Linked DNA regions of Azospira inquinata. The protein of the gene in region 1 interacts with the protein of each later gene in a pairwise test. Links are inferred from orthologs where the notes say so. Each region holds a gene or a part of one and is shown on either strand. Other genes may lie near its edges. The genes, in order: Azoinq_RS01660 and acpP.

Evidence for each region.
Region 2: the proteins of Azoinq_RS01660 (region 1) and acpP interact in binary tests that used the Escherichia coli proteins (3 or more experiments, as listed by UniProt). The link is inferred for Azospira inquinata from one-to-one orthologs.

Annotation. Positions count from the first base shown.
Region 1 is NZ_CP064782.1:368,806-383,618, forward strand. The notes cover bases 5,887-8,885. They hold Azoinq_RS01660 (alpha/beta fold hydrolase), read left to right. Parts: upstream 5,887-6,997; coding sequence 6,998-7,774; downstream 7,775-8,885. Other genes in these bases: bioF (8-amino-7-oxononanoate synthase), read left to right, coding at 5,887-7,001; bioC (malonyl-ACP O-methyltransferase BioC), read left to right, coding at 7,771-8,589; bioD (dethiobiotin synthase), read left to right, coding at 8,737-8,885. In the rest of the region: Azoinq_RS01630 (SRPBCC family protein), read right to left, coding at 1-52; peroxide stress protein YaaA, read right to left, coding at 49-834; Azoinq_RS01640 (site-specific recombinase), read left to right, coding at 877-2,934; Azoinq_RS01645 (DUF2863 family protein), read left to right, coding at 3,105-4,283; bioA (adenosylmethionine--8-amino-7-oxononanoate transaminase), read left to right, coding at 4,465-5,793; more of bioF, read left to right, coding at 5,790-5,886; more of bioD, read left to right, coding at 8,886-9,396; Azoinq_RS01675 (hypothetical protein), read right to left, coding at 9,455-9,796; Azoinq_RS01680 (GNAT family N-acetyltransferase), read left to right, coding at 10,663-11,163; Azoinq_RS01685 (PqiC family protein), read right to left, coding at 11,180-11,779; Azoinq_RS01690 (PqiB family protein), read right to left, coding at 11,776-13,326; Azoinq_RS01695 (paraquat-inducible protein A), read right to left, coding at 13,323-13,955; Azoinq_RS01700 (paraquat-inducible protein A), read right to left, coding at 13,952-14,581; Azoinq_RS01705 (hybrid sensor histidine kinase/response regulator), read right to left, coding at 14,588-14,813. UniProt on the Escherichia coli protein: The physiological role of BioH is to remove the methyl group introduced by BioC when the pimeloyl moiety is complete. It allows to synthesize pimeloyl-ACP via the fatty acid synthetic pathway through the hydrolysis of the ester bonds of pimeloyl-ACP esters.
Region 2 is NZ_CP064782.1:3,189,521-3,204,304, reverse strand. What follows is about bases 5,175-8,144. They hold acpP (acyl carrier protein), read left to right. Parts: upstream 5,175-6,526; coding sequence 6,527-6,763; downstream 6,764-8,144. Other genes in these bases: Azoinq_RS14395 (protein YgfX), read left to right, coding at 8,116-8,144; fabF (beta-ketoacyl-ACP synthase II), read left to right, coding at 6,861-8,093; fabG (3-oxoacyl-ACP reductase FabG), read left to right, coding at 5,676-6,419; fabD (ACP S-malonyltransferase), read left to right, coding at 5,175-5,671. Also shown: Azoinq_RS14450 (S49 family peptidase), read left to right, coding at 1-424; Azoinq_RS14445 (SAM-dependent methyltransferase), read right to left, coding at 487-1,203; Azoinq_RS14440 (Maf family protein), read right to left, coding at 1,207-1,800; Azoinq_RS14435 (YceD family protein), read left to right, coding at 1,926-2,420; rpmF (50S ribosomal protein L32), read left to right, coding at 2,462-2,641; phosphate acyltransferase PlsX, read left to right, coding at 2,713-3,750; Azoinq_RS14420 (beta-ketoacyl-ACP synthase III), read left to right, coding at 3,752-4,711; more of fabD, read left to right, coding at 4,745-5,174; more of Azoinq_RS14395, read left to right, coding at 8,145-8,562; nadB (L-aspartate oxidase), read right to left, coding at 8,581-10,161; RNA polymerase sigma factor RpoE, read left to right, coding at 10,366-10,965; Azoinq_RS14380 (SoxR reducing system RseC family protein), read left to right, coding at 11,014-11,451; Azoinq_RS14375 (glutaredoxin family protein), read left to right, coding at 11,455-11,727; lepA (translation elongation factor 4), read left to right, coding at 11,785-13,578; lepB (signal peptidase I), read left to right, coding at 13,590-14,378; Azoinq_RS14360 (DUF4845 domain-containing protein), read left to right, coding at 14,398-14,769; rnc (ribonuclease III), read left to right, coding at 14,766-14,784. UniProt on the Escherichia coli protein: Carrier of the growing fatty acid chain in fatty acid biosynthesis.

The DNA.
Region 1 (14,813 bases):
AGACCAGGGGATTGTCCCCGTCATTAATTTCCACCAGATGTTCGAATTTCATTGGACCTCCGGCAGACGGCGACGGAATACGTAGGTTTTGGCGTCGGAAACTTCCGGCACAAAGGCGTAGCCCTCCGCCGTAAAGCTTTGCAGGCCCTCGGGCCGGGTCAGGCGATGGGTGACGATGTGGCGGGCCATGAGGCCCCGAGCCCGCTTGGCGTAGAAGCTGATGATCTTGTATTTGCCGCCTTTCCAGTCCTCGAAGACGCAGTTCAGGATGTCCGCCTTGAGAAGCTTGGGCCGCACCGCCTTGAAATATTCCTCGGAGGCCAGATTAATGAGCACCGGGGCATCCTGATTGGCCGCCAGCTGGTCGTTCAGGGCCAGGGTCAGCTGGTCGCCCCAAAAGGCATAGAGATCCTTGCCCCGCAGGTTGTCCAGGCGGATGCCCATTTCCAGCCGGTAGGGGCGAATCCGGTCCAGGGGCCGGAGCAGGCCGTAAAGGCCGGAGAGAATGCGCACATGGTCCTGGGCCCAGGCCAGATCCTCCGGGCTCAGGGTGGCGGCCGCCAGGCCTTCGTACACATCCCCGTTAAAGGCCAGAATGGCCTGCTTGGCCGCTTCCGGCCCCATTTCCGGGGACCATTCTTGGAAACGGGCCGTGTTCAGGGCAGCCAGGGCATCGCTGATGCCCATGAGCCGGCTTAAGTCCGCCGGGGTCATTTGGCGCAGCCGTTCCACCAGCAGGGCGGACTGATCCAGGTACGGGGGCAGGGTAAAATCGGGGACCTGGGGCGGGGTTTCAAAATCCAGGGTCTTGGCCGGGGAGAGGACTAAAATCATGGTTCAATCCAGCTGAGAAGAATTCGCAATGGAGCATCAATTATGACACGCCGGGAATCCCTGGAAAGCGTTTTGCTGCGCTTCGCCGAGGCCTACGAGCAGCCCCGGAGCGAAGGTCATGGGCCCCGGGACACCACGCCCCTCTTCGCCGATCTGGTGGATCAACTGCGTCCGGACCGGCCCGAGGACGGCAACGCCGCCCGGGAACGGCTCCACGCCCTGTGCTATCTCCTGGAAACCCGGCCCGAATTGCAAACCGCTCTGCGCCAAGGGGTGCTGGATCTGTTCGCCCAGAAAAAGCAGGTGTCCCTGTACGTGGATAGCGGGGTTTTTCCCGCCACCGGCTTTTTCTCCGAAACCGCCCGGCGCTTTTCCCGCTCCCTGCTCCCGGACGTAATCGACACCGCCTACCTGAAAGACGTGCTGGGCCTCATGTTCCGGCGCGGCGACGACCACCTGTGGGTAAGCCGCATCGGGGATGGGGACTGGATCGGCCTAATCCACGCCATGGGCCTTTTGGAGGCGGAGGACGCCGCCCCCGGTAGCGCCCTGCCCCCGGCCCTGGCCCAGTTGCTGGAAGCCTTGCGGGTCCTTTCCTACCGTATTTCCGCCATCGGTCTGGAGCCGGAATTGCTCCGGGTGGAGCCGGTGATCGAGGAATTTGAATCCCCCTTCCTGGCCCAGAACGTGGAAATCCAGCGCTTCGTCGGCCAGTTTTCCCGCTGGTGGCAGGAACGGGATTTCCCGGCGGAGGACGACCGGCAGATTCTGGTGCTCTTCGACCAGTGCCGCACCATCCGGGAACGCATCCGCACCCGGGCCGGCCGGGAAGGCACCAGCCTCTCCCTCACCTTTCTGCTGCAACGGCTGCGCCAGCACCTGGAACGGGCGGAAACCCTCCTGGAAATATTGCGGGACCTGCGGGAAGCGCCCGATCTGGCCGGGGTGCTGCCCCGGCTGGTGCCCTTTTTCAAGGAACTGGTCCAGGCCGAATGCCGCAAGAACAATCTGGGGGATTACTGGCGCCAGAATGTGGAATTGCTGGCCCGCCGGGTGGCGGATAACGCGGGGCGCACCGGGGAACACTACATTACGGAAAGCCGCCGGGATTACTTCGCCCTGCTCCGTTCCGCCCTGCTGGGGGGCTTTGTCATCGCCTTCATGGCCTGGAACAAGCTGGAACTGGCCAAGCTCCACCTGCCCCCCCTCACCGAGGCCTTAAGCTTCTGCCTCAATTACGGCCTGGGCTTCGTCCTCATCCACATTCTCCACGGCACCGTGGCCACCAAGCAGCCTGCCATGACCGCCAACGCCATCGCCGCCAGTATGGATGAGGCCAGCGGTGCCAACGGCAGCAATGCCAAGGCCCGCAATCTGGAAAATCTGGTGTCCCTTATCGCCCGCCTGGGCCGCAGCCAGATGGCGGCCATTGCGGGCAATGTGGGCCTGGCCATTCCCATGGCCATGGCCATCGGCTACCTCTTCCAGCTCAGCACGGGCCATCCCCTGATTACCCCGGAAAAGGCCCGGCACCTCCTGGCCGACGTCCATCCCTGGGCCAGCGGCGCCATTATTTACGCGGGCATTGCCGGGGTCTGCCTGTTCCTGGCCGGCCTCATCGCCGGGTATTACGACAATCTGGCGGCCTACAACCGTATTCCCCAGCGCCTGCGCCAACTGGGCTGGCTGCGCCGCCTCCTGGGGGAAGACCGGCTGGACCGGGTGGCCACCTATGTGGAAGACAATCTGGGGGCCCTGGCGGGTAATTTCTTTTTCGGCTTTCTCCTAGGGGGCGTCACCGCCCTGGGCACCCTCCTGGGCCTGCCTTTGGATATCCGGCACATTGCCTTTTCTTCCGCCTACCTGGGTTTTGGGGAAGTGGCCCTGAATTTCGCCGTGCCCACCGCCGCCCTGGCCACCGCCTTTCTTGGGGTGCTGGCCGTGGGGCTGGCCAATCTCAGCGTCAGTTTCGGGCTGGCCCTTTACGTGGGGCTCAAGGCCCGTCAGGTCTCCTTCGCCCAGCGCCGGGATCTGGCCCGCCTGCTCTGGGAACGGCTGCGCCATCATCCCCGGGAATTTTTCCTGCCTCCCAAGCATTGAGCCCCCCCGGGCCCGGCTTTCCCCCCGGGCCCGTTTCCCCGTTTTTTCCCGCCTCCCCTCGTTCCGGCCCCCGGCCCGGCGGGCCAGGGTTTTTCGCCCTCCCGCTCCCGGGTTGCTAGAATGGCCCCTTCTCCCGCCGGGTGTCCCCCGGTCCACTCTTTAGGCTCCCCATGAAACGACCCCGCTTCGGTTCCCGCTCCCGTCTCTCCCGCGACGTCACCCAATTGTGCTGGCTGGCCACCGGCCTGGCCGAATCCGGGGGACGGCTGGAAGACGCTTTCTGGGAGCCGAAACTGGCGGCCCTGGTGGACGGCCTTCTGGAAAGCGGCGGGGACGAGGACATTACCCTGGCCCTGGACCGGCTCTATGAAACCCAGCCCCGGGCCCACGACGAGCTGGCGGATATGGTGGAATCCCGGGCCGAATCCTGCATCCTGCGCCAGGAAAGCCAGGAATTCGACGTGCTGCTCATCGCCGCCCCCATCCTCTCCTGGTCCCGCTTCACCATTCCCACCGCCACCCTGCCCGCCGCCCCCCTGGCCACCCTGAAGGTCCATCTGGGCGCCCATGTGCTGGCGGCCGGGGCCCGGCTGGCCCTGTGCGACTACCTCTTCAGCCCGGACCAGCTGCCCCGCAGCTTTGCCGATACCCGCCAGCTGGTGGCCCAGCTGGGACTCCGAGCCCTGGCCGGGGAAGACCTGGCGGTGGATACCCGGAATCTGCCGGAAACCAACCGTTTTCTCTCCGACACCCGCTATCTCCTGGGGGCCGTGGTGGTGCCCCGGGGCCAGGGGCTGTTTTTCTGGAACGAAAACGACGGCAACCGGGAAGTGGCCTTAAGCCAATGGCAAAGCCAGGCGGGCCCCACCCTGGAACCCCTGATGCCCGGCTGCGCCTGGGAAATGGTCCTGCCCGACGCCTATCACGCCGCCTGCCGGGCCGCAGACCGGCTCTCCCGCCCCTATTCCCTGCGGGCCTCCGTGGCCTTCCTGCAAACCGTCCTGAACGCCCCGGCGGACCAGCTCCACGTGGCCATGGGCCCCTTCCACGACCAGCGCCTGGAGGAATACCGCATCGGCTTTTCCTTCCAGGACCGGCCCGAAGTGGTCCACGGGGTGGTCTGGCCCCTCCTGGGGGACGAGGATGAAAACACGGACGTGGCGGCGGAAATCGAAGCCACCCTAAAGGATTGTGGCGTCACCCATCTGGTCTGCCACGAACACCGTTTTCCCTTTGAATTCTGCGAAGACTGCGGCGCTCCCCTCTACCCCAACGGGGAAGGGGAACTGATGCACGCCGAGCTACCGGAAGGGGAAATGGAACAGCAACCGCCCCGCCTGCTGCACTGAGTTTCCCGGGCCTGGGGGCTGGGGCGGGGTGTCCCCCTCCCCCAACCGGTGCCCCACTCCGTCCGGGAAGGCCCGCCGGGACTAGGGATTTCCCTGGATTGCCCCCCGGGCGCTTACAGCAGGGGGTGGGGAACGAGTAAAATAAAAAGTTATCTTTTTGTCCCCTGCATTCCGCCTATCCATGTCCGCCAATCAACGTCTCCTGGAGCGCAGCCTGGCTGCCGTGTGGCATCCCTGCACCCAGATGCAGCATCACCTGGATGGGGACGGCACGCCCCTCATTCCCATCGCCCGGGGCCAGGGCCCCTGGCTCTATGATTTCGACGGCAAGCGCTACCTGGACGGGGTGAGTTCCTGGTGGGTCAATCTTTTCGGCCACGCTAATCCCCGCATCAACGCTGCCTTGAAAGCCCAGCTGGACACCCTGGAACACGTGATTCTGGCCGGTTTCACCCATGAACCGGTGGTAGAACTGTCGGAACGGCTGGCCGCCCTCACCGGGGGCCGCCTGGGCCATTGCTCCTACGGCTCCGACGGGGCGTCCGCTACCGAAATCGCCCTGAAAATGTCCCACCATTACTGGCGCAACACGGGGCATCCGGAAAAAGACCGCTATCTGTGCCTGGAAAACAGCTACCACGGGGAAACGGTGGGGGCCCTGGCGGTCACGGACGTGAGCCTGTTCAAGGAAGCCTACGCGCCCCTGGTGCGCCCTGCGGGCACCGTGCCCAGCCCGGACTGGCGCCGGGCCGAAGCCGGGGAAACGGCGGCGGATGTGGCCCGACGGGCCGCCGCCGCCCTGGAAGCCCGGCTGGAAAAGGAACACGCCCAGCTGGCCGCCCTCATTGTGGAGCCCCTGATCCAATGCGCCGGGGGCATGGCCATGCACGACCCCCTCTACCTGAAGCTGGCCCGGGAACTCTGCGACCGCTACGGGGTGCACCTCATCTGCGACGAAATCGCCGTGGGCAATGGCCGCACCGGCACCTATTTCGCCCACCAGCAGGCGGACATCATTCCCGATTTTCTCTGCACCTCCAAGGGCCTCACCGGGGGCTACCTGCCTCTTTCCGTGGTGCTCACCACGGATAAGGTTTATGAAGCCTTCCTGGACGAAAAGGTGAGCCGGGCCTTTCTCCACTCCCATTCCTACACGGGCAACGCCCTGGCCTGCCGGGCGGCCCTGGCCACCCTGGATATTTTCCAGGAAGACCGGGTACTGGAGCGCAACCGGGAAAAATCCGCCCGGTTCGACGCCCTCCTGGCCCCCCTCAAGGACCATCCCCAGGTACGCCATTACCGGCATCGGGGCATGATCTTCGCGTTCGACGTGGCCGACGCCCCGGCGGACTTTTCCCGCCGTTTCTACAAGGCCTGTCTGGCCCGGGAAATTCTCCTGCGGCCCTTCGGCAACACGGTCTATTTCATGCCCCCCTACGTGGTGGAGGAAGCCGAACTGGCCTTCCTCAGCGAACGGGCCGCCGCCGCCCTGGAAGAGGCCCTGTCATGATCTGGGAAGACCTGGGCCCCCAACTGGATGCCATCGACGCCGAAGGCCTGACCCGGCGCCGCCGCATTCTGGATTCCAACTGCGGACCGGAAGCGGTGGTGGATGGCCGCCTGCTCCTGGCCTTCTGTTCCAACGATTACCTGGGGCTGGCCAACGACCCCCGCATCGCCCAGGCCATGGCCGATGGGGCCCTGCGCTGGGGCGCGGGCTCTGGCGCCGCCCATCTGGTAAGCGGCCACCTGCGCCCCCACCATGAGCTGGAAGAAGCCCTGGCCTGGTTCGAGGCCCGACACCGGGCCATTTATTTCTCCACTGGCTACATGGCCAATCTGGCCCTGGTCCCCACCCTGGTGGGCCGGGGGGACGCGGTATTCGCCGACAAGCTGAACCACGCTTCCCTCATCGACGCGGTGCAGCTCTGCCGGGCCGAGAGCCACCGCTACCCCCACCGGGACATGGCCGCCCTGGAACGGCTGCTGGCCGCCTCCGAGGCCCGCCACAAGCTCATCGTCACCGATGCGGTATTCAGCATGGACGGGGATATGGCCCCCCTGGACACCCTTTACGAACTGGCGGAAAAGTACGACGCCTGGCTGGTCATTGACGACGCCCACGGCTTCGGCGTTCTGGGCCCCCACGGCCAGGGCTCCACGGGCCACTTCGGCCTGCCCCCTTCGGGACGGGTGCTCTACATGGGCACCCTGGGCAAGGCCGCCGGGGTTTCCGGGGCCTTTATCGCCGGCAGCGCCCGGGTCATTGAATGGCTCTTGCAACGGGCCCGCACCTATATTTTCACCACCGCCTCCAGCCCGGCCGTGGCCTGCGCCCTGTTAAAGAGCCTGGACATTATCCGGGGCGAGGAAGGGGATCAGCGCCGCGCCCACCTGCAAACACTGATCGCCCACCTGCGCCAGCGTCTGGCGCCCCTGGCGGAAGCCGCGGGCTGGGAGCTGGCGGCCTCGGAAACCGCCATCCAGCCCCTCATCATCGGCGGCAACCAGGAAACCCTGGCCGTGGCCAAGGCCCTGGACGAGCGCAACATCTGGGTGCCCGCCATCCGTCCCCCCACCGTGCCCAAGGGCCATTCCCGCCTGCGCATTTCCCTTTCCGCCGCCCACACCCTGGAACAGGTGGATCGGCTGGCGGATGCCCTGACGGACATCGCCGCCCGCCACCCCGCCCCGGCGCCCGCAGGGGCCTCGGCGTGAGCGGCCCCGCCGCCTCCCCCTCTGCCCTGGTACTGATCCACGGCTGGGGCCTGGACAGCCGGGTCTGGCAGGGTCTGCTGTCCCCTCTCCATGCCTACCTGGGCCGGGACTTTCCCCTGATATGCCTGGATTTGCCCGGCTACCAGGGCCGCCCGGACCTGGAAGACCCCATCGCCCGCAGCGTGGACGCCCTGCTGGAACAGGTGCCCCCCGGCGCCGTGGTGGCCGGCTGGTCCCTGGGGGGCCTGCTGGCCCAGCTCATGGCGGTACGGGACCCAGCCCGGGTGGCCCGGCTGGCCCTGATCGCCACCACCCCCTGCTTTGTCCGGAAAAAAGCCTGGGCCCACGGCCAACCCGCCGCCCTGTTAACCGCCTTTGCCGCCGCCGTGGACGAAGACCCGGCCGGGGTGCTGCCCCGCTTTTCCGCCCTGATTAACCAGGGGGACCACCAGCAGCGGGCCCTGGCCCGCCAACTGGCGCCCCTGGCCCACCCTCCCCTGCCCGCCACCCCGGCCCTGGCCCGGGGCCTGGCCTGGCTCAAGGACCTGGATCTGCGCCCCCTGGCGCCCCGCATCCACCAGCCCACCCTGGTGCTGCACGGGGACCAGGACCCCCTCATGCCCCTGGGAGCCGGGGCCTGGCTGGCGGACCATCTGCCCCAGGCCCGGCGGGTCACGGTGCCCGGCGCCGCCCATGTGCCCTTTCTGGCTGATCCGGAAAGCACCGCCCGGGCCCTGGCAGAACTGATTCAGGATGGGGAGCCCCGGCCTTGATCCGCCCTGCCGACAAAATCCTAGTGCGCCGCTCCTTTGACCGGGCCGCCGCCACCTATGATCGGGCCGCCCAGTTGCAGCGTCAGGTCTGCGAAGCCCTGGCCGCCCGCCTGGACGGCGCCCCCCAGGGCCCCTTGCTGGACGCGGGCTGTGGCACGGGTTACGGCGCCCGGCTCCTGGCCCGGCGCTTTCCCGACCAGCCCCTGATCCTGGCGGACTTCGCCCCGGCCATGCTGGGCCTGGCCCGTCAGGCCCAGCCCACGGCCAGCAACACGGCGGCCCTGCAAAATCCGGTGGGCGCCCCCATCGGCCTGCCGGTCTGCGCCGACGTGGAAAGCCTGCCCCTGAAATCCGCCAGCCTGGGCCTGTACTGGTCCAGCCTCACCCTGCAATGGTGCGACCTGCCCCGGGCCCTGGGAGAAGCCCACCGGGTGCTATTTCCTGGGGGACGACTGGCGGTGAGCACCCTGGGGCCGGGCACCTTTCAGGAATTGCGTCAGGCCTTCGCCGGGGTAGACCCCCACCGCCATGTGCTGCCCTTCCGGGATGCCCCGGCGGGAGCCGCTGCCGCCCTGGCCGCCGGTTTTTACGGGGTACGGGCGGAACGCCTCCAATTCCGCCTCCATTACCCCAACCTGCGCCAGCTGCTGCGGGCCATCAAGGACGTGGGGGCCAATCAGGTGGGGGGCCCCCGCCGCCCCGTGCTCATGGGCAAAGCCGCCTGGCGCACCGTGGAAGCGGCCTACGAACGCTGCCGCACCCCCCAGGGCCTACCCCTGAGCTACGACGTAGTCCTGCTCACCGGCCACAAATAGGGCGCGGCCCCCAGGCCCGGGCGCTACCTCGCCCGGCGGCCTGCCGCCGCCATCCCGTCCCTTTTTTACGGGCCCCGACGCTCCGCGTCGGCCACCCACTGCGGCCCGGCGTTTGACGCCCGCCGCCCTTTTTAGAAAGGACAAATTATGCAAAAAGGCTTTTTCATCGCCGGTACGGATACGGAAATCGGCAAGACCTTCACCGCCTGCGCCCTGCTCCACGCCGCCCGCCGGGCCGGATACAGCGCCCTGGCCATGAAGCCCATCGCCGCGGGCGTGGAGGCCGACGGGGAAAACGAAGATGTGCGCCGCCTCATGGCCAATGCCTCCGTGGCCGCCCCCCGGGACTGGGTCAATCCCTACCTCTACGATCCCCCCATCGCCCCCCACGTGGCCGCCCAGGAAGCCGGACGCCCCATTGAACTGCCCGTGATCCTGGACGCCTACGCCAAGCTCCAGCCCCTGGCGGAGGTGGTCATTGTGGAAGGCGTGGGAGGCTTTCGCGTGCCCCTGGGAGACACCATCGAGGCCGCCGATCTGGCGGTCCAACTGGGCCTGCCGGTGATCCTGGCCGTGGGGGTTAAGCTGGGCTGCATCAGCCACGCCCTCCTCACCGCCGAAGCCATCCAGGCCCGGGGCCTGACCCTGGCCGGCTGGGTCGCCAACTGCGTGGATCCGGCCATGGCCCGCCGGGAAGAAAACATCACCGCCCTGGAAACCCGCCTAGCCGCCCCCCGCCTAGGCACCCTGCCCTTCCAGGAACAATTGAATCCGGCGGAAGCGGGGGCGTTGCTGCGTTTGCCTTGAGGGTGGATTTCCCGGCTTGGGCCGGGAATGCAGGGGGAAAGCGACCGCAGGTAAATCCTCAGAGTCCCCCTCCTCTCTTGAGGAAAGGCATAAGGATTGCGAAGGCAACAATTACAAAAGCAAAATAGTGCAGCGGAATCCAAAAGATTGTGTGCTTTTCTTTAAGCACCACCTTCTGCTGGGTTTGTGGATCAATGAGCTCTTTTCCAGGCAGATCGTTAAGACGTTTTCCGAACCACCAAACAACCATAGCCGATAAAATCAGCACAAACATCGGCGCCCAAGCATGAGAGGAATAGTAACCGTCACCAAAGACTTTATCCAAGCCCAAATTTCCCAGCAAGACAAAAACCAAGGGAACCAATACACCAGCAAAGCCCGCCCCTTGCCATACAATCATTGAAAACCCCTTAAATAAATACAACGCCCGCCGCATTCAATATAATTTTGCCAAACAAATTAGCAGCACCAATTATTTTATTAACCTTCAATCAAGCACCATTTCACCAAAACCAGTTAGCAAGCAGATACTTGACAACAGCATTATATAACCAATTTATGCAATTTGGGCAAGCCTCTACTCCAGGGCACAGGCGTACTCGCCCAGTTTTTCAGATCAGCGGTATTGTTTGGCCAACGCCCCGAATCGTTATTATCTAAGGACTCCCGCCACCATCAGCACACATATATTAGATTGGCAGTCATTGGCGTACGTCCCCGATTGACTGATACCTCCAGGCCGGATGGGTTCATACTTTTGTGCCGCAGGTGGATTGAACCTAACTGCCACAAAAGAACTACCGACACTTTTAAACCCAACAAAATTTTGAATTGTATGCTTATGACGGAAAAAATGGGTCAACAGAAAATGTATCAGCAATATAAGATAGACCGCGTAGCGCATCCTATATACGATTCATTTATTCGCCAGAAATTTACTAAAAACAACAGTTGAGCATTTATCCGGATCAATATACCCCCAATACACCAAGTCCCCACATAGCCAAATTATTTTATTCACTTGGTAGCCACCATTAATAAAATAGGCTATTTTAAATATATATTTCTTGATACTGTCACCCTGTATTCGCCCCCCCTAAAAGCGCTCAAATATTGCCAATAGCATTACAACCGCTTTCGAACAAAATAACCACGGGCCGCCCCTGCTCACCTCTAGCCCAGCATTATCTATAGGCTATCCCCACTCAGTTTATTCCCAACGTTTCTGCTTCCGTATCAACAAAAAACCCAATCTTTAGGACAGCCATGCCCCGTATTCTGCTTCGCTCCCCCACCCTTGCCGACCAAGACGAGTTCTTAGCGCTCGCAAAAGCCAGCCGGGCATTGCACCGGCCCTGGGTGTCCGCGCCATCCACACCAGAAGCGTTTCGCGACTATCTGGAGCGCATGTCTCAACCAGAAAATGCGGCTTTCCTGGTTTGTGCTGCCAACTCTGGGCAGATTGCAGGGGTAATTAATCTCACCAACATTGTGCTTCGCGTATTTCGCAGCGGCTATCTGGGTTACTACGCCTTTGCTGGCTTCGAGGGCCAAGGGTTTATGGGCAGCGGCTTGCGTGCGGTGGTGCGCCACGCTTTCACCCAGCTCAAACTCCATCGCCTTGAAGCCAACATTCAACCAAGCAATGTTGCGTCTATCGCCCTGGTTAAGGCCTGTGGTTTTGCTCAGGAGGGGTACTCACCGCGCTACCTCAAGATCGGCAATCGGTGGCGCGATCATGAGCGTTGGGCCATTCTCGCCTCCTAGTCCCTTGATCAATTGATCAACGCCCCTCAGCGCTTCCCCTCCCCCTAACCGCCTTCCCAATCTCCCCCGCTACCCGGCGCAAAGCCTGGCGCTGGGCGGCGACTAGGGTCAGAGGATCTTCCGGGGTGCCGGCCAGGGGCTGGCGGAAGGTGCTGCGGCCGGTGAGGGATTTGCCGTTGGGGGCTTCCAGGCGCCAGAGCACGTCCACATCCACGCCCTGGCCCACCAGGGCGTCCAGCTGCTGGACTTCTAGGGTGAGTTTGTAGTCCAGGGGGAAGCCCGCGTCGTCCGGCAGGACGGCGGCGACCCGGCGGGAATTGAGTATTTGGCCCAGGTCCTGGGCGATGAGGCGGGGGATTGCCTGGCGCAGGGGTTCGGCCCAGCGGTATTGGTCGCTTAAGACTACGTGATTGGGGTCCTGGCGCAGTACCAGCTGGGGCCGGTCGATGAGTTCGGGCACATTGGCCCGGACCACGGCGATGGCGGGGGTGGTGGCGGTTCCGGCCTGGGGCGCCCGGTCATCCGCCAGGGTGACGTAGCGGGTGGGGGGCGCGCTGGCGCAGGCCCCCAGGGTGGTGAGCAGGGCCAGGCAAACCAGGTGGGCGGCGCTTTTCATGGGTTGGGCTTCTTTCCGGTAATGAGGGCTTGGGGCTGCTGTTCCAGCATGTCGGACAGATTGCGCACCGCCGTGGCGGCCCGCCCCACTTCCCGCAGGGCATCCCGCAGTTCGCTCTGGGCCGGGGAGTCTTTGTCCAGCACGGCGTTGGCCCGGTCCAGGGTCTTGCGGGCATCCCGCAGGGTGGGGGCCAGTTCGGGCACCACGTCCCCATCCACGTGCTTGATCAGCTGATCCGTGCGTTTCAGGGTGCCCTGCAAGGATTCCACCACGGCCAGCAGCTGTTCCTGGAGGGAATCCAGGCTACCGGGCTGGGTGGGCAGTTCGGGAATGGGGCCGTTCCAGTTAATGCGCCCGGCCTTGGCCTTGGGGAAGTAATCCAGGGCCACGTAGCGCTGGCCGGTGAGCAGGTTGCCGGTGCGCAGCTGGGCGCGGAAGCCCTTGGCCACCATGTCCTCCAGCATCTTGCGGATCACCTGGCGGCTGGGGAGTTCCGTGGGGCGGTAATGTCCCTTGCCGGTAAAGCGGGCCGGATAGAGGTTGATTTCCACGGCCATGGCCACATCCTTGGAACTCCGATTGAAATCCACGTCGATGCGGGACACTTCCCCGGCCAGGAAGCCCCGGAAGTCCACCGGGGCGCCCACGGTGAGGCCCCGTACCGATTCGTTAAAGAACAGAACGTACTTCTGCACCACGCTGTCCGGCACCCGGAAGGCCGCCGTCTGGTCGGCAAACAGGGTAAAGCGGGACTCGGAGGGGGCTTCCGCCTCCCCTGGGTCGCCACCGGCAAAGGCGATGCCCCCGGCCACCACGGAGAGCAAGGACTGCATTTCCAGCTTCATGCCGTCCGCCCCCACGGAGAGGTCAATGCCGCTGGCGTGCCAGAAACGGGTCGCCCCGGTGACGAAGTGGTCATAGGGCGCATCCACGAACACCCGCACATCTACCCCCTTGCCGTCCGGGCGCAGGGCGTAGCCCACCACCTTGCCCACGGGAATGTGGCGGAAATACAGGGGAGCGCCGATATCCAGGGAACCCAGGTCTTCCGCCCCCAGGACAAACTGGCGCCCGGGCATGTCCCCCACCACCAGGGGCGGGGTTTCCAGGCCGACGAAGTGGCGCCGGGCCTCGGGGGATTTACCCGGGTCCAGGGCGATATAGGCGCCGGATAGCAGGGTGCTCATGCCGGATACCCCGCCAGCGGCAATGCGGGGACGCACTACCCAGAAGCGGCTGTCCTCCACCAGCAGGGGCTGGGCCTGCTTGTCCATCTGGACGGTGACCTTGACGGCCCGCCGGTCGTCGGAAAGGGCGATGGCGGAGACCGTGCCAATATCCACGTCCTTGTACTTGAGCTTGGTCTTATTGGCCTCCAGCCCTTCCGCCGAGGCGAATTGCAGCTCGATTACCGGGCCCCGCTGGAGCACCGCGCTAATGGCCAGCCCGGCGCCGATCAGCACGGCCACCAGGGGCACGATCCAGATCAGGCTGATGGGGGAATGGAAGCGGGAGACGATCTTGGTCTCCGGGAGGTCTTGACTCACGGCAGGGGTTCCTTGGCGGCGGGGGAATGGGCCGCGTCCCAGATCAGGCGCGGTTCAAAGGCCATGGTGGCCAGCATACTGAGGACGACTACGGCGGCAAAGGCGATGACGCCGCTGCCGGGGCGAATGGAAGCCAGGGTCTGGATTTGCACCAGGGCGACCAGGATGGTCACCACATAAACATCCAGCATGGACCAGCGGCCGATTAATTCGAGAAAGCGATAAAGCTTAGTGCGGGGCTGGGTCTGCCGCCGCCAGCGGCCCTGGACGCTGATCAGGAGCAGGGTGAGGGAAACCAGTTTCAGCAGGGGCACCGCAATGCTGGCGATAAAAACCACCAGGGCCAGCACCCAGGAACCACTGCCCCAGAGATAAACCACCCCGCTCATGATGGTGTCCCGCTGCACGCCAAACATGGAACGGGTTTCCATAATGGGCAGCAGATTGGCGGGCAGATAGAGCACGTAGGCTGCAATGAGCAGGGCCCAGGCCCGTTCCAGGCTCCGGGGCTTGCGAAAATGGAGGGGCGTGCCGCAGCGGCGGCAGACCGGGCTTTCGGCGGGGGCACCCAGCAATCCGCAGGTGGGACAGAGGGCCTTGCCCAGGGAAGCGGCTTGCACGTCACTCATGGCCGAGCTTCCTCCCAGGCCTGCCAGATATCCCGGGGCTCCATGAGGGAGGTCATGGTAGTGAGTAGTAGCATCAGCACCCCAAACCCCAGCATGGCCGGGCCGGGCAGCACGTCCGCCAGGTGGGAGAGTTTCACCAGGGCCACCAGTATGCCCAGGATAAACACCTCCACCATGGCCCAGGGATGGGCGGCCTGCATGGCCCGGAACACGGGGGCAAAGCCCGGGGGGCGCCGGCCAAGCAAAAGGGGCTGCATGAGCCAGATGACCCCAAGGATTTCCAGGAGGGGCATGACGGTGGTGGTGGCCAGCACCAGGAGGGACACCTCCGGCATATCGTCCCGCCAGAGCTGGAGCGCCGCCCCAATGATGGTGGTGTCGATGCGCTGCCCCTGTATTTTCATGCCCACCACGGGAAAAGCATTGGCGATGATGAGCACCACCAGGGCGGCCCAGGCCAGGGCCAGGGTGTGCTCCAGCCCATGGCGGTCACGCCGGTAAAGCAGGGCCCCGCACCGGGGGCAGAGGCTGCTGTAGGGCGGCTTGGCCCCATCGCTCTGATCACGGACGAGCAGATCGCATTCCGGGCAAGCCGTAAGGGTTGGGTCCTGGGTCTGGGTCGGCATTTGGAATCAGGCTCCCTGGCCCAAATACTCGGCCACCGCCCGGGTGGTGGCACAGAGGGCGGTGACCAGTTCCCGGGCCTGATCCGGGGCGGGGGCGCCGGCGGGGGTATCCCGGGCCAGGCGTTCCAGGCTCAGGGCCAGGGCGGCCCCGGCGTCGGCGGAAAAAGTGGCCAGCAGGCCTTTCACCGTATGGGCTTCCCGGGACAAGGCCTCCCAGGCCCCCTGGGCCAGA
Region 2 (14,784 bases), 2.8 Mb from region 1 along the record:
TACCGGTACCATGGATAAGCTGGGGGTGGAGCGGCGCCTGCTGACCGCCGGGGAAAATAAGGGCTTTCTTGACCCCTTCTCCCCGGTGAATCCCAAACAGAAGGAATACGCAAAAACCATGCTGACGGAAATTCATCAGCAGTTCATCAGCGTGGTGCGTCAGGGGCGGGGCAAGCGCCTCAAGGAAACCCCGGACATGTTCTCCGGCCTGGTCTGGACTGGCTCCAAAGGAGTGGAGCTAGGGCTGGCCGACGGCTACGGCACGGTGGATTCCGTGGCCCGGGACGTCATCAAGGCGGACAAGATCCTGGATTACACCATGCGGGAAAACATCGCCGAGCGTTTCGCCAAGCGCTTTGGCGCTGACGTTATCCAGGGGGCCGTCCACTCCCTGAAGATGGAAGCCTCCGCCAAGGCGGAATAGGCTTTGCCCCCGGATGCCGGTTTTCCGGTGCCGCAAAAAAGGCCTCCTTTGGGAGGCCTTTTTTATTGGGCCAAGAACAAGAACACTGTGGGTTTTTTCTCCAGATCCGGCGGCAAAGGGGATGCCTTCCAGGCGCTTACGGTCTGGGTGCGGATGGCTTCGGAGGGGAGGGTGATATCCGTGGCCAGGCAAAGGAGGGTATTTCCCTGGCAGGCCTTGAGCAGGGATTCGAACATGGCCCGGTTACGGTAGGGGGTCTCGATAAAAATCTGGGTGCTTTGCAGGTACCGGGATTCCTTTTCCAGGGCTTTCAGCTTCTGGCCCCGTTCCTCTTCCTTGGCGGGCAGGTAGCCGTGGAAGGCGAAGTGCTGACCGGAAAGCCCTGACCCCATCAACGCCAGCAGCAGGGAAGAGGGGCCCACCATGGGAACCACGGGGACGCCCCGCTGCTGGGCTAGGCGTACCAAAGCCGCCCCCGGGTCGGCCACCGCCGGACAGCCGGCTTCCGATACCAGGCCTACATCTTGCCCTTGCAGCAGAGGCTCCAGGAGTGGAGGCACCTGTTCCGGGGTGGAGTGCTCATTCAATTCCGCGATGGGGATATCCCGCAACGGACGGGTAACCCCGGCGCTTTTCAGAAAAGCCCGGGCACTCTTGGCGTTTTCCGCCACAAAGCGCTCCAGCTGGCGTACTTGCTCCAGGACGGGAGGGGGCAGGACTTGTTCCGGGCTGTTGGGGCCCAGGGGGACGGGAATCAGGTAGAGGGTGCCAAAAGACATGGGCTAGAGAATGGGATAGTTTTCAAGTTTGAGAAAATCGCAGAGGGCGATTAAGGGGAGACCGATCAGGGCGTTGGGGTCATCCCCCCGGATGCTGCGCAGCAGGGCAATGCCCAGACCTTCACATTTTGCGGCGCCGGCGCAATTGTACGGCTGCTCCTGATGCAGATAGGTCTGGATTTCCTCCTCTGTCAGATCCCGAAACGTTACCAGGGTAGGAATCCCAGTAAGGTGCGCTTTGCCGCTACGAGCATTAAAGAGGCAGAGGCCGGTGAAGAAATTGACGGTTTTTCCGCTCATTAGACTGAGCTGGCGTACCGCGTTGGGGTGATTGCCCGGTTTGCCGAAGCGCTGTTGCCCCAGGTAGGCCACCTGGTCGCTGCCGATAATCAGGGCGTCTGGGTGCTGGTTGGCCACCGCTCGGGCCTTGGCTTCGGCCAGGCGCAGGGCCAGGGGTTCCGGTGCTTCATCCGGCAGAGGGGTTTCGTCTACCTGGGGATCGGCACAGAGAAAGGGAAGGTTCAGGCGTTCCAGGAGTTCCCGGCGATAGGGGGAGGTGGAAGCCAGCACCAGGGGCTGGCGTTGGGCGGTGGTCATAGGAGAATGGGCGTAGAAAACGGACTAGGTGGAGACCGTAAGGTCTTGCCTATTTTGAAAAAACAGGCGGGAAAAGTGGCTATTTCTTTGACACGGTAAGCCAAAAATAATATCATCCGCGCCCTATGTCGCAACAGAAAGTGATCGACAGCCAATCTTTTGCTAGGAATGTGGAGACCCAGGAAGGGCGACTACAGTTAGCAGACTTGACGCGGCTGCATGATTTGCTGGCAGAGAAAAGCGGCAGCATCCAGTATTCCCTCCAAGGGAAAGTTGGAAAGCGTGGCGAGTTGAGGTTGCGTTTGCGCGTGGCCGGGGTTCTTTCCCTGGTTTGTCAGCGCTGCCTTGAGCCCGTTGATTTCCCGTTGAGCGTGGATAGCCTTCTTGAGTTGGTGCCCGAAGGGCGCGAGATTTCTCAGGATGACCTGGAGGATGACTCCAGGGATTTTGTTCCAGCTTCCCGGGAAATGAATGTGGCCGCCCTGGTGGAAGATGAGGTCATTCTCAATCTGCCGGTGGTGCCCCGTCACGAACGCTGCGTTTCTCTACCGAAAGCTGATGATCAGAAGGAAGCCTCTCCTTTTGGGGTGTTGGCAAATCTGAAAACGCGACCGCAATAAAGCTGGCATTTGTAATTGGATCAATTTAGGAGTTTCCTGACATGGCCGTTCAACAAAACAAGAAGTCCCCTTCCAAGCGTGGCATGCACCGTGCCCATGATTTTCTGACCAACCCGGCTCTGGCCGTGGAACCCACCACCGGCGAAACCCATCTGCGCCACCACGTGAGCCCCAACGGCTTCTACCGTGGCAAGAAGGTCACCCAGGCCAAGGGCGAGTAATCTCCCCATTCCAAGGCAGGCGGCCCCGTTGCGGGCCCCTGCCTTTTCTTTTACCCAATTCGAGCCCTCGGATGGGAATCACAATAGCGATTGATTGCATGGGCGGTGACCACGGTCCCCGCGTTACCGTGCCGGCGGCGCTTGCCTATTTGTCTGGCGCTGAAGATGTGGAAGTCGTCCTGGTTGGCCAGGAAGACAAAATTCGGGCCGTTCTGCCCACCCCCCTGCCTCCCCGGGTGTCCATTAAGCATGCCAGCGAAGTGGTCACGATGGACGATCCCCCGGCTCAGGCCCTGCGCAACAAAAAGGACTCCTCCATCCGGGTGGCCGTGAATATGGTCAAAGCCGGAGAGGCGGATGCCTGCGTTTCGGCGGGCAACACGGGGGCCCTCATGGCCATTTCCCGGTTTGTGCTGAAAATGCTGCCGGGCATTGACCGTCCTGCCATTTGTACCGTGCTGCCCACCATGCGCAGCCATGTCTATATGCTGGATCTGGGGGCCAATGTGGATTGCGGCCCGGAAAACCTGCTCCAGTTCGGCATCATGGGGGCCATGTTGGCCTCCGCCATCGACAAAAAAGAGCACCCCAGCGTGGGCCTGCTCAACATCGGCGAAGAGGACATCAAGGGCAACGACGTGGTGAAGCACGCCGCCGAACTGCTCAAAGATTCCGGCCTCAACTTTGTCGGTAATGTGGAAGGGGATGGGGTCTTTAAGGGCGACGCGGACGTAGTGGTTTGCGACGGTTTCGTCGGCAATGTGGCCCTCAAGACCACGGAAGGCCTGGCTCAGATGCTGGCCTTCTTCCTCAAAGAGGAGTTCCGCCGTAATTGGCTGACCAAACTCATTGCCCTGATTGCCCTGCCAGTCCTCAAGGGCTTTAAGAAACGGGTGGATCACCGTCGCTATAATGGGGCCACCCTGTTGGGCCTGAAGGGCATTGTGGTGAAGAGCCACGGCTCCGCCGATGCCTTTGCTTTCCAACATGCCATCGCCTGTGCTGCCGGAGAAGTCCGGGGCAAGATGCTTGAATTGATTTCCGGTCGGGTGGCCCGTTACGCCCCCGCCCTGGCTGAATCCACCCATTCTCATCAGGAGTCGCCCTGACATGTTTGCCAAAATCACTGGTGTTGGTAGTTACCTGCCCGACCGGGTGGTCACTAATGACGATCTGGTTGCCCAGGGTGTGGATACCAGCGATGAATGGGTGGCGACCCGGACGGGCATTCGTTCCCGCCATTTCGCCGAGGCAGGCCAGACTTCTTCCGATCTAGCCTTTCATGCCGCCAATCGGGCCCTGGCCCAAGCTGGGGTTGAGGCGGGCGATCTGGATCTGATTATTGTCGCCACCTCCACTCCGGACTTTATTTTTCCTTCCACCGCCTGCCTGTTGCAGGGGCGCTTGGGAAACAAGGGGGCGACCGCCTTCGATCTCCAGGCGGTTTGCTGCGGTTTCGTCTATGCCTTGGGGGTGGCGGAAAAATTTATTCGTTCCGGCTCCCATAAGCGGGCCCTGGTGGTGGGGGCGGAAGTATTTTCCCGCATCCTGGACTGGCAGGACCGGGCCACCTGCGTCCTCTTTGGCGACGGGGCTGGTGCGGTGGTGGTGGAGGCCTCGGAAACCCCGGGGATTCTGGCTACCACCATGCACGCAGACGGCAGTATGGCGGGCATGTTGTCCGTGCCCGGCCAGGTGAGCGGCGGCCAGGTCATCGGTGACCCTTTCCTGCGCATGGATGGCCAGGCGGTCTTCAAATTTGCGGTGCGCATTCTGGCGGAAGTGTCCGGGGAAACCTGTGCCGCCGCAGGCGTGGCGCCGGAGTCCGTGGATTGGCTCATTCCCCATCAGGCCAATATCCGCATTATCGAATCCACGGCAAAAAAAATGGGGCTGCCCATGGAGCGGGTGATTGTTACGGTGGATCACCACGGCAACACCTCCGCCGCTTCCGTTCCCCTGGCCCTGGATGAAGCCATGCGCAGCGGGCGCATTCAGCCGGGGCAGAAGGTGCTCCTCGAAGGGGTAGGGGGCGGGTTTACCTGGGGTGCCGCCCTGGTGCAGTTTTAACGTCCCGAGCCATCGGGCAACACGGAGAAAAAAATGAGCTTTGCGTTTGTTTTTCCCGGACAGGGTTCCCAATCCATCGGCATGATGGCGGCCTACGGGGACGCGCCGGTGGTGCGCGCCACTTTTGATGAAGCTTCTCGGGCGTTGGGCGAAGATCTGTGGCAACTGGTGGCCGAAGGCCCAGCGGAAGCCCTGGCTCAGACCGTCAATACCCAGCCCGTCATGCTTACCGCGGGAATCGCCGTGTGGCGCCTGTGGCAGGAAAAGGGAGGCAAGTGTCCGGCGGTGCTGGCCGGCCACAGCCTGGGGGAATATTCCGCCCTGGTGGCCGCTGGCGTCCTGCCTTTTGCCGAGGCCGTACCCCTGGTGCGTCTGCGGGCTGCGGCCATGCAAGAAGCGGTGCCTCTGGGGACCGGCGCCATGGCGGCGGTTCTGGGCTTGGATGATGCCGGGATTTTGGCGGCCTGCGCCGAAGCAGCCCAGGGCGAGGTGGTGGAGCCGGTGAATTTCAACGCAGTGGGCCAAACCGTCATTGCCGGTCACAAGGATGCGGTGGAACGGGCCATGGTCCTGTGCAAGGCCAAGGGCGCTAAGCGGGCCCTACCGCTGCCCGTGTCTGCCCCCTTCCACTCCAGCCTAATTCGCCCGGCGGCGGAAAAACTGGCCCAGCGCCTAGAAGCCCTGGACTTTGCTGCCCCCACCATCCCGGTCATCAATAACGTGGATGTGAAGGTAGAAACCGCACCGGAAAAGATCAAGGACGCCCTGGTGCGCCAGGCTTTCCATCCGGTGCGCTGGGTGGAAACCATTGGCAAAATGGCCGAAATGGGCGTCACTACGGTAGCGGAATGCGGTCCGGGCAAGGTCCTGGCCGGACTCACCAAGCGTTGCGCCGACGGCGTAACGGGGGTGGCCCTGGCGGATGCGGGCGCCATCGAAAACAACCTTTCTCTGGAGTAAGAAGATGGTGCTGGAAGGACAAGTTGCGCTGGTCACCGGGGCCTCCCGGGGAATCGGCCAGGCGGTGGCCCGGGAACTGGCTCGCCAAGGGGCCACGGTAATCGGCACGGCCACCACGGAAGAGGGCGCCGGGCGCATTACCGCCTATTTGCAGGAAGCCGGCGCCAAGGGGCAGGGGGCGGTACTGGAAGTGCGGGACCAAGCCCAGGTGGATGCTCTTATCGCTCGCATCGAAAAAGAATTTGCTCCCGTGACCATCCTGGTGAATAACGCCGGGATCACTCGTGACAATCTGGCCATGCGCATGAAGGACGATGAATGGGATGGGGTGATCGACACCAACCTGAAGTCCGTTTTCCGCCTCTGCAAGGCGGTAATGCGGGGCATGATGAAAGCCCGCCAAGGACGCATCGTCAACATCACTTCCGTGGTAGGGCACGCGGGTAACCCGGGTCAGGCCAATTACTGTGCCGCCAAGGCTGGGGTGTCCGGTCTTTCCCGCTCCCTGGCGAAGGAACTGGGCAGCCGCAATATCACCGTCAATTGCGTGGCCCCCGGCTTCATTGATACGGACATGACCAAGGCCCTGGATGAAAAGCAGAAGGCGGGCCTTCTGTCCAACATCCCCCTGGGCCGCCTGGGTAAGCCGGAAGACATTGCTGCGGCCGTGGCTTTCCTGGCTTCCCCTGCCGCCGCCTACGTGACCGGTACCACCGTGCACGTGAATGGCGGCATGTACATGGATTGAGTTATCTGGTTACCACTCGGCGGCGGCCGAAATTTTGTGCGGCGCCGCTTGTTTGGTAGAATACGCAAGTTTGTATCACATACCCAATAATAGGGAAGGAGTCTTTGATGGAAAACATTGAACAGCGCGTCAAGAAGATCGTTGCCGAACAACTTGGCGTCAACGAAGCCGATATCAAAAACGAATCGTCTTTCGTGGATGACCTTGGCGCGGACTCGCTGGACACCGTGGAACTGGTGATGGCCCTGGAAGAGGAATTCGAAACCGAAATCCCCGACGAAGAAGCCGAAAAGATCACCAGCGTGCAACAAGCGATCGACTACGTTACTTCCCACCAAAAGTAATTCCTTTTTGCGTCGCTTTTCTGGGGCCGGTATCGCAAGATACCGGCCCTGTCCTTAAGAAGCACTGTTTTTAACTACTTTTTCTCCGGAGCTCATATTGGCACGCCGTCGAGTCGTAGTTACCGGTCTGGGGATTGTTAGCCCCGTTGGCAATACCGTTGATGATGCCTGGCAAAATATTTTGGCCGGGCGCTCGGGTATTGGCCAGATCACCAAGTTCGATACCTCCACCTTTCCCGCCAAAATCGCCGGGGAAGTGAAGAATTTCGACATCACCCAGTACATTTCCCCCAAAGATGCCCGCCGCATGGATACCTTCATCCATTTTGGTATGGCGGCCGCCATTCAGGCGGTGCGGGATGCGGGGCTGGATTCGGAGCAGGTGGATAGTGAGCGTATCGGCGTTGCCATCGGCTCCGGTATCGGCGGCCTGCCCCTGATCGAAAGCACCAAGGAAGATTACACGGCGGGCGGGATGCGCAAGATTTCCCCGTTTTTCGTGCCCGGCTCCATCATCAACATGATCTCCGGCAATCTTTCCATTCAGTTCGGTTTCAAGGGCCCCAACATCGCCCTGGTGTCCGCCTGTACTACCGGTACCCACTGTATCGGTGAAGCCGGGCGCATCATTGAATACGGGGATGCGGACGTGATGGTAGCCGGTGGCGCCGAATCCACGGTGACGCCCCTGGGCGTGGGGGGCTTCTGTGCCGCCCGGGCCCTGTCCACCCGCAACGATGATCCCCAGACCGCCAGCCGGCCCTGGGATAAGGATCGGGACGGGTTCGTTCTGGGCGAAGGCTCCGGTGTGGTGGTTCTGGAAGAATACGAACACGCCAAGGCCCGGGGCGCCAAGATTTACGCCGAGTTGGTGGGCTATGGCATGAGCGGTGACGCTTACCACATGACCGCCCCTAGCACGGACGGTCCCAAGCGCTGTATGCAGGCCGCCCTGCGTAATGCGGGACTGAATCCGGATCAGGTGCAGTACCTGAATGCCCACGGCACCTCCACCCCTCTGGGAGACAAGAACGAGTCGGATGCCATTAAGCTGGCCTTCGGTGATGCGGCCAAGCAACTGGTGGTGAATTCCACCAAGTCCATGACTGGCCACCTGTTGGGCGGTGCGGGGGGCATTGAATCCGTATTCACCATCTTGGCGGTCCATAACCAGATTTCCCCGCCCACCATCAACATCTTCAATCAGGATCCGGAGTGCGATCTGGATTACTGCGCCAATACGGCCCGGGAGATGAAGATCGAATTTGCCGTCAAAAACAACTTCGGTTTCGGCGGCACCAACGGCTCTCTGGTATTTAAGCGGGCGTAAGGCGACGGAGTGGAGGCAAGCCATGCGCTTTCCTCTGATCCTGGGCCTCACCCCGTCCCGCCGGCTAGGATGGTTACTGGCCGGTTTCTGCGCCACCCTTGGGGGTGGCGTTTTTGTTTTGCCCGCACCCAATCTGGGAATTCGGCTGCTTTATGGCTTAGCCTGGGGCATGGTCTGTTGGTGGGTGGGACGGGAAAAGAAGAAGGGGGAAGCCTGCTGGCTGGGGGAGCTGCGCCTGGAGAAAAACGGCAACCTGGATTGGCGCCCATCGTCCCAGGTGGATTTTCAGCCGGTGGAGCTGATTCCTAGGGAAAGCACCCTGTGGTCCTGTATCCTGGTGCTGCGGTGCCGCCGGGAAGGGCAGGACCGGGCAGCCTGGCTGGTGGTGTTGGCGGATAGTCTGGTAGAAAAGAAAACGGGCTTTCGCCAGTTGCAGCTTTGGCTGCGCTGGCGAAAGCCCGAACCGTAAGCCGGTTGGTGCGACGCTTTAACGGCGAGCCTTGGGCGGACGCAGCAGGCTGGGCTTGGCCTTGGGCAACAGATCCGGGTAGTCCCGGGAGTAATGCAGCCCCCGGCTTTCCTTGCGCTTCATGGCACAACGCACGATCAATTCGGCGGTGGTGACCAGATTGCGCAGCTCCAGCAGATCATGGGTGACCCGGAAATTGGCGTAATACTCGTTGATTTCCCGCTTTAAGAGGCGGATACGGTGCTGGGCCCGTTGCAGACGCTTGGTGGTGCGCACAATACCCACGTAATCCCACATGAAGCGGCGCAGTTCATCCCAGTTGTGGGAAATGACGATTTCTTCGTCTGCGTCCGTTACCCGGCTGGCGTCCCAGTGGGGCAGGGCGGGCACTTCCCGTTTGGGCTGGGCCAGAATGTCCTTGACCGCCGCTTCCGAGAACACCACGCATTCCAGCAGGGAATTGGAAGCCAGCCGATTGGCGCCATGAAGGCCGGTGCAGGCCGTTTCTCCGGTGGCGTAAAGGCCCGGGATTTCGGTCCGGGCATTGAGGTCGGTGATAACGCCCCCACAGGTGAAGTGGGCAGCCGGCACCACGGGAATGGGCTGCTTGGCCATATCGATGCCTAGTTCCAGGCAGCGGGCGTAGATGTTGGGGAAATGTTCCTTGAGGAAGGATTGGGGCTTGTGGGAAATATCCAGATAAACGCAGTCCAGACCCCGCTTCTTCATTTCAAAGTCGATGGCCCGGGCTACCACGTCCCGGGGGGCTAGTTCGGCCCGAGCGTCGTGGTTGGGCATGAAACGGGTGCCGTCCGGCAGGCGCAGAATGCCCCCTTCGCCCCGTACCGCTTCGGAAATGAGGAAGGACTTGGCGTTGGGGTGGTAGAGGCAGGTAGGGTGAAACTGGATGAATTCCATATTGGAAACGCTGCAACCCGCCCGCCAGGCCATGGCAATGCCGTCACCGGTGGAAGTATCCGGATTGGTGGTGCACAGATAGACTTTACCCGCACCGCCGCAGGCCAGGAGGGTGGCCGGGGCGCCGTAGGTGGTGATTTCTCCGGTTTCCGTATCCAGCACGTAGGCACCGTAACAACGATTTTCCTTTTCCCCCATCTTGGTCCCGGTAATCAGGTCGATGGCGATGTGCTGTTCCAGAATGGTGATGTTGGGGTGCTTGCGGACCTTCTTGGTGAGGGTTTCCTGAACCGCCAGCCCGGTGGTATCCGCCACGTGGATGACTCGGCGGGTGCTATGACCGCCTTCCCGGGTCAGGTGATAGCCTTTGTCACCCTTGGTGAAAGGTACCCCTTGCTCAATGAGCCATTCGATGGCGCGGCGGCCGTTTTCCACCACAAAGCGGGTGGCCTTGGGGTCGTTTAGGAAAGCGCCGGCAGTAAAGGTGTCCCGAATGTGGGCTTCAATGGAGTCCTGGCTATCGAGAACCGCTGCAATTCCCCCCTGGGCCCAGGCGCTGGCGCTGTCTTCCAGGTGGCGTTTGCTAATCAGGGCGACCCGGCATTTGTCTGCCAGACGCAGGGCGGCAGACTGGCCTGCCAGGCCGCTACCGATAATGAGAACGTCGAAATTATGAACCACGATTAAGCCTTTTCTTTAGCAATGGCGCGGGTTTTGGACGGCCCGTACTATAGCACGGTGCAGGGACGGGGGTATCCGGCGGGACGGATAATGGGCGGAGCAAAACGGGCATTTCTTGAATAGCCCACGGGCGGTGAAGGCCGGTTGGGTTATACTTCCAGGGATTTCAAAAAAACCAATTAATTCTTTGTCATTCCCACAGGCATGAGCGAACGCGAAATAGACCGGCAGTTGGTGGAACGCGCCCAGTCCGGTGACAAGGGGGCTTTCGACCAGCTTGTGGCCAAATACCAGCGCAAGCTTTCCCGCTTGCTCGCCCGTTTCATCCGGGACCCGTCGGAAGTGGAGGACGTATCCCAGGAAGCCTTTATCAAGGCTTATCGGGCCCTTCCGTCCTTCCGCGGCGACAGCGCTTTCTATACCTGGCTGTATCGGATCGGCATCAATACGGCGAAAAATTACCTAGTCGCCCAGGGGCGCCGGGCCCCCACGTCCACGGAATACGACTCCGAGGAAGCGGAAAGCTTTGACGACGGGGAGCAGTTGCGGGACATCAACACCCCGGAAAGCCTGCTCCTATCCAAGCAGATCGGGGAAACGGTGAACGCCGCCATGGAAGGCCTGCCGGAAGAACTCCGCACCGCCATCATGTTGCGGGAATTGGAAGGCATGAGCTACGAGGAAATTTCTCGGATCATGAACTGTCCAATCGGCACCGTGCGCTCCCGGATTTTCCGGGCGCGGGAAGCGGTGGCCGGAAAATTGAAGCCCTTGCTGGATACGGCGCCGGATCGGCGCTGGTAGTTCCGGTCTCAACCCTAGGCGCCTAGCCCTGTGGCGAGGCGAAATATCATGAACGAAACCCAAGCAGTAGTCCGGGCCCTGGAAAAGGGCGATACCGCCCTGGTGGAAGCCATGGGGGGCGGCTGTGGCCATTGTCACGAATCTGGTGGTTGCGGTGCTTCCTCCGCCAAAATGTTCTGTTCTTCTCCCCGGGTTTTTCGGGTGCGGAACAGCGTCGGCGCCCAGGTGGGACAAACGGTCACCATCGGTCTGGCAGAAGGGGTGTTGCTGAAAAGCGTTGCTCTGCTTTACCTGCTGCCGCTGCTCTGCGTCTTTGCGGGGGCGGCCCTGGGCCAGGGACTGGTTTCCGAGGCTCTGCAAGAGTGGGGTGGGGTAGGGGGCGCCCTGGTGGGCGGTCTCCTGGGCTTTGTGGGGGCCAAGCGTTGGCAGCATCGCCTGGTGCGGCGCCCCGAGGCCATGCCGGTGATTCTGGGGCTTTTGTCCTAAACCATGGGAAATAAGGCTGCGACGCCGGACCTGTCCTCCGGCTTTGCCCTCCTGGGGCGAAACTACTGCCACCTGTGCCATGACATGGAGGCAGCCCTGGAACCCCTGCTGGCTCCCTTGGGACTGCCCGTTCAAACCGTGGACGTGGATCAGTTTCCTGAACTGGAAGAGCGCTGGGGGGAACTGGTGCCGGTACTGCTCCATGAGGGGCAGGAGGTGTGTCATTACTTCCTGGACCCGGCGGCCGTAGGTGCTGTTTTGGCCAAAATCCGCTAGAATCCTGGCTTTACGGCCAGCAGATAAAGGGTGCCCAGCGGCACCCTTTTTTACCTGATGCAGCACATTCGCAATTTTTCCATTATCGCCCACATCGACCACGGTAAATCCACCCTGGCCGACCGGCTCATCCAGAGCTGCGGCGGGTTGTCTGACCGGGAAATGGAAGCCCAGGTGCTCGATTCCATGGATATCGAGCGGGAACGGGGCATCACCATCAAAGCCCAGACAGCGGCGCTGCGCTACAAAGCCAAGGACGGGCAGATTTATCACCTGAATCTGATCGATACCCCGGGGCATGTGGACTTTTCCTATGAGGTATCCCGTTCCCTGGCGGCCTGCGAAGGCGCTCTGCTGGTGGTGGATGCCTCCCAGGGGGTGGAAGCCCAGACGGTGGCCAATTGCTATACCGCCATCGAGCAGGGGGTGGAAGTCGTCCCCGTGCTGAACAAGATTGACCTACCCTCAGCCAATCCGGACAACGCCCGGCAGGAAATCGAGGATGTGATCGGCCTGGATGCATCCGAGGCCGTACTGGCCTCTGCTAAAACCGGCCTGGGGGTGGAAGACATCCTGGAGGCCGTCGTAGTCCGGATACCGGCGCCCCAGGGGGACCCGGAAGCTCCCCTGAAGGCCCTGATCATTGACTCCTGGTTCGATAATTACGTGGGCGTGGTCATGCTGGTCCGGGTAGTGGATGGGGTGCTGCGTCCCAAGGACCGGATTCGCCTCATGTCCACCGGCACGGTCCATCTTTGCGAGCAGGTGGGGGTGTTTACTCCCAAGTCCCAGAGCCTGCCCGAATTGGCCGCCGGGGGCGTGGGATTCATCATTTCCGGTATCAAGGAACTAACCGCTGCCAAGGTGGGGGATACGGTCACCCTGGCGGATCGTCCCGCTGCCGCGCCTTTGCCCGGTTTCAAAGAAATCAAATCCCAGGTTTTCGCTGGACTCTATCCAGTGGAAGCCAACCAGTACGACTCCCTGCGGGAATCCCTGGAAAAGCTCAAGCTCAACGACGCCGCCCTACAATTTGAACCGGAAGTCTCCCAGGCCCTGGGGTTCGGCTTCCGCTGTGGCTTCCTCGGGCTCTTGCACATGGAAATCGTGCAGGAGCGTCTGGAACGGGAATTCGACCAGGACCTGATTACCACCGCTCCTACGGTGGTCTATGAGGTGGTGCTGCGGGACGGCACCCTCATCCAGGTGGAAAATCCGGCCAAGCTTCCGGAAGTTTCCAAGGTCGAGGAAATCCGGGAACCCATCATTACCACCACCATTTTTGTGCCCCAGGATTACGTGGGGGCCGTCATTACCTTGTGCAACGCCAAACGGGGCAATCAGGTGGATATGGCTTACCACGGCCGCCAGGTGCAATTGAAGTACGACATGCCCATGGCGGAAGTGGTGATGGACTTTTTCGATAAGCTCAAATCCGTGTCCCGGGGCTACGCCTCCCTGGATTACGAATTTAAGGAATACCGGGCTGCCGACGTGGTGAAGCTGGATATCCTCATCAACGGGGATAAGGTGGATGCCCTGTCGGTCATCGTGCACCGGGCCAATGCCCAATACCGGGGCCGGGAACTGGCCGCCAAGATGCGGGAATTGATTCCCCGTCAGATGTACGAAGTAGCCATCCAGGCCGCCATCGGCTCCACCATCATCGCCCGGGAAAACGTCAAAGCCATGCGCAAAGACGTGCTGGCCAAGTGTTACGGCGGGGATATCACCCGGAAAAAGAAATTGCTGGAAAAGCAAAAGGCGGGGAAGAAGCGCATGAAGCAGGTGGGTGCCGTGGAAATCCCCCAGGAAGCCTTCCTGGCCGTCTTGCGCGTGGATAGCAAATAACGGAGAACGTTTTGAATTTTGCCTTGATTCTTTTCCTGCTGCTTTTAGCCAGCGGGCTGATCTGGATAGCGGATTCCCTCTGGCTGAAGAAAAAACGCCCCCGGGATGCCAAAGACCCCTGGTGGGTGGAATACGGCTCCGGTTTTTTCCCGGTGATCCTGCTGGTGTTTCTGCTCCGTTCCTTCGTTGCCGAGCCCTTCAAGATTCCTTCCGGATCCATGATTCCCACCCTGCAGGTGGGGGATTTCATCTTGGTGAATAAGTTCAGCTACGGCATCCGCCTACCTATCCTGGACAAAAAAATCATCGAAGTGGGCCACCCCAAGCGGGGGGATGTGTTTGTCTTCCGCTATCCGGAAGATCCCTCCGTGGACTACATCAAGCGGGTGGTGGGGCTGCCTGGGGATACGGTGGCTTACCAGCACAAGCGCCTGACCATCAACGGCCAGCCCGTGCCGGTCAAAGCCCTGGGAGATTACGAGCATCCGGAGCGGCTCTACTACTCCAAGCAATTTGAGGAAACCCTGGGAGGCGTCAAGCACCGCATTCTCAATGATGAGGATGCCCCGGATGGGGTTCCGGAAATCAGCCAGTTTCCCCATCGGGAAAACTGCACCTACAATGAGGCAGGCTTCATCTGCAAGGTGCCCGCCGATAGCTATTTCGCCATGGGCGACAACCGGGATAACAGCCGGGATAGTCGGGTCTGGGGCTTTGTGCCGGACGCCAACCTAGTGGGGAAGGCCTTCTTCATCTGGTTTAACTTCGGGGATTTGAAGCGCATTGGCGGTTTCCAGTAACTTCAAGGGAGAGAAGCCCATGTTTCGCCAACGGGGTGTGAGTCTTTCCGGCCTGCTGGTGGTCGGTTTTCTGGTGGTCATCATCGCCATTACCGGTATGCGGGTGGTACCGGCAGTGGTGGAATATTTCAGCATTACCAAGGCCTTGAAGACCATCACGGGCAACGGCAGCCTGAGTACCGCTACGGTGGCCGAGGTACGCACCGCCTTCGACAAACAGGCGGATATCGACAACATCACCAGCATTAACGGCACGGATCTGGATATTTCCAAGGATAACGGGGATATCGTGATCGCTTTTGCATACACCAAAAAAATTCCCCTGGGTGGGCCCGTCAGCCTGGATATCGACTTCAAGGGCAGCACCGCAGGCAAGGACAAGGGTAATTGAACGCACCGCTCAAAG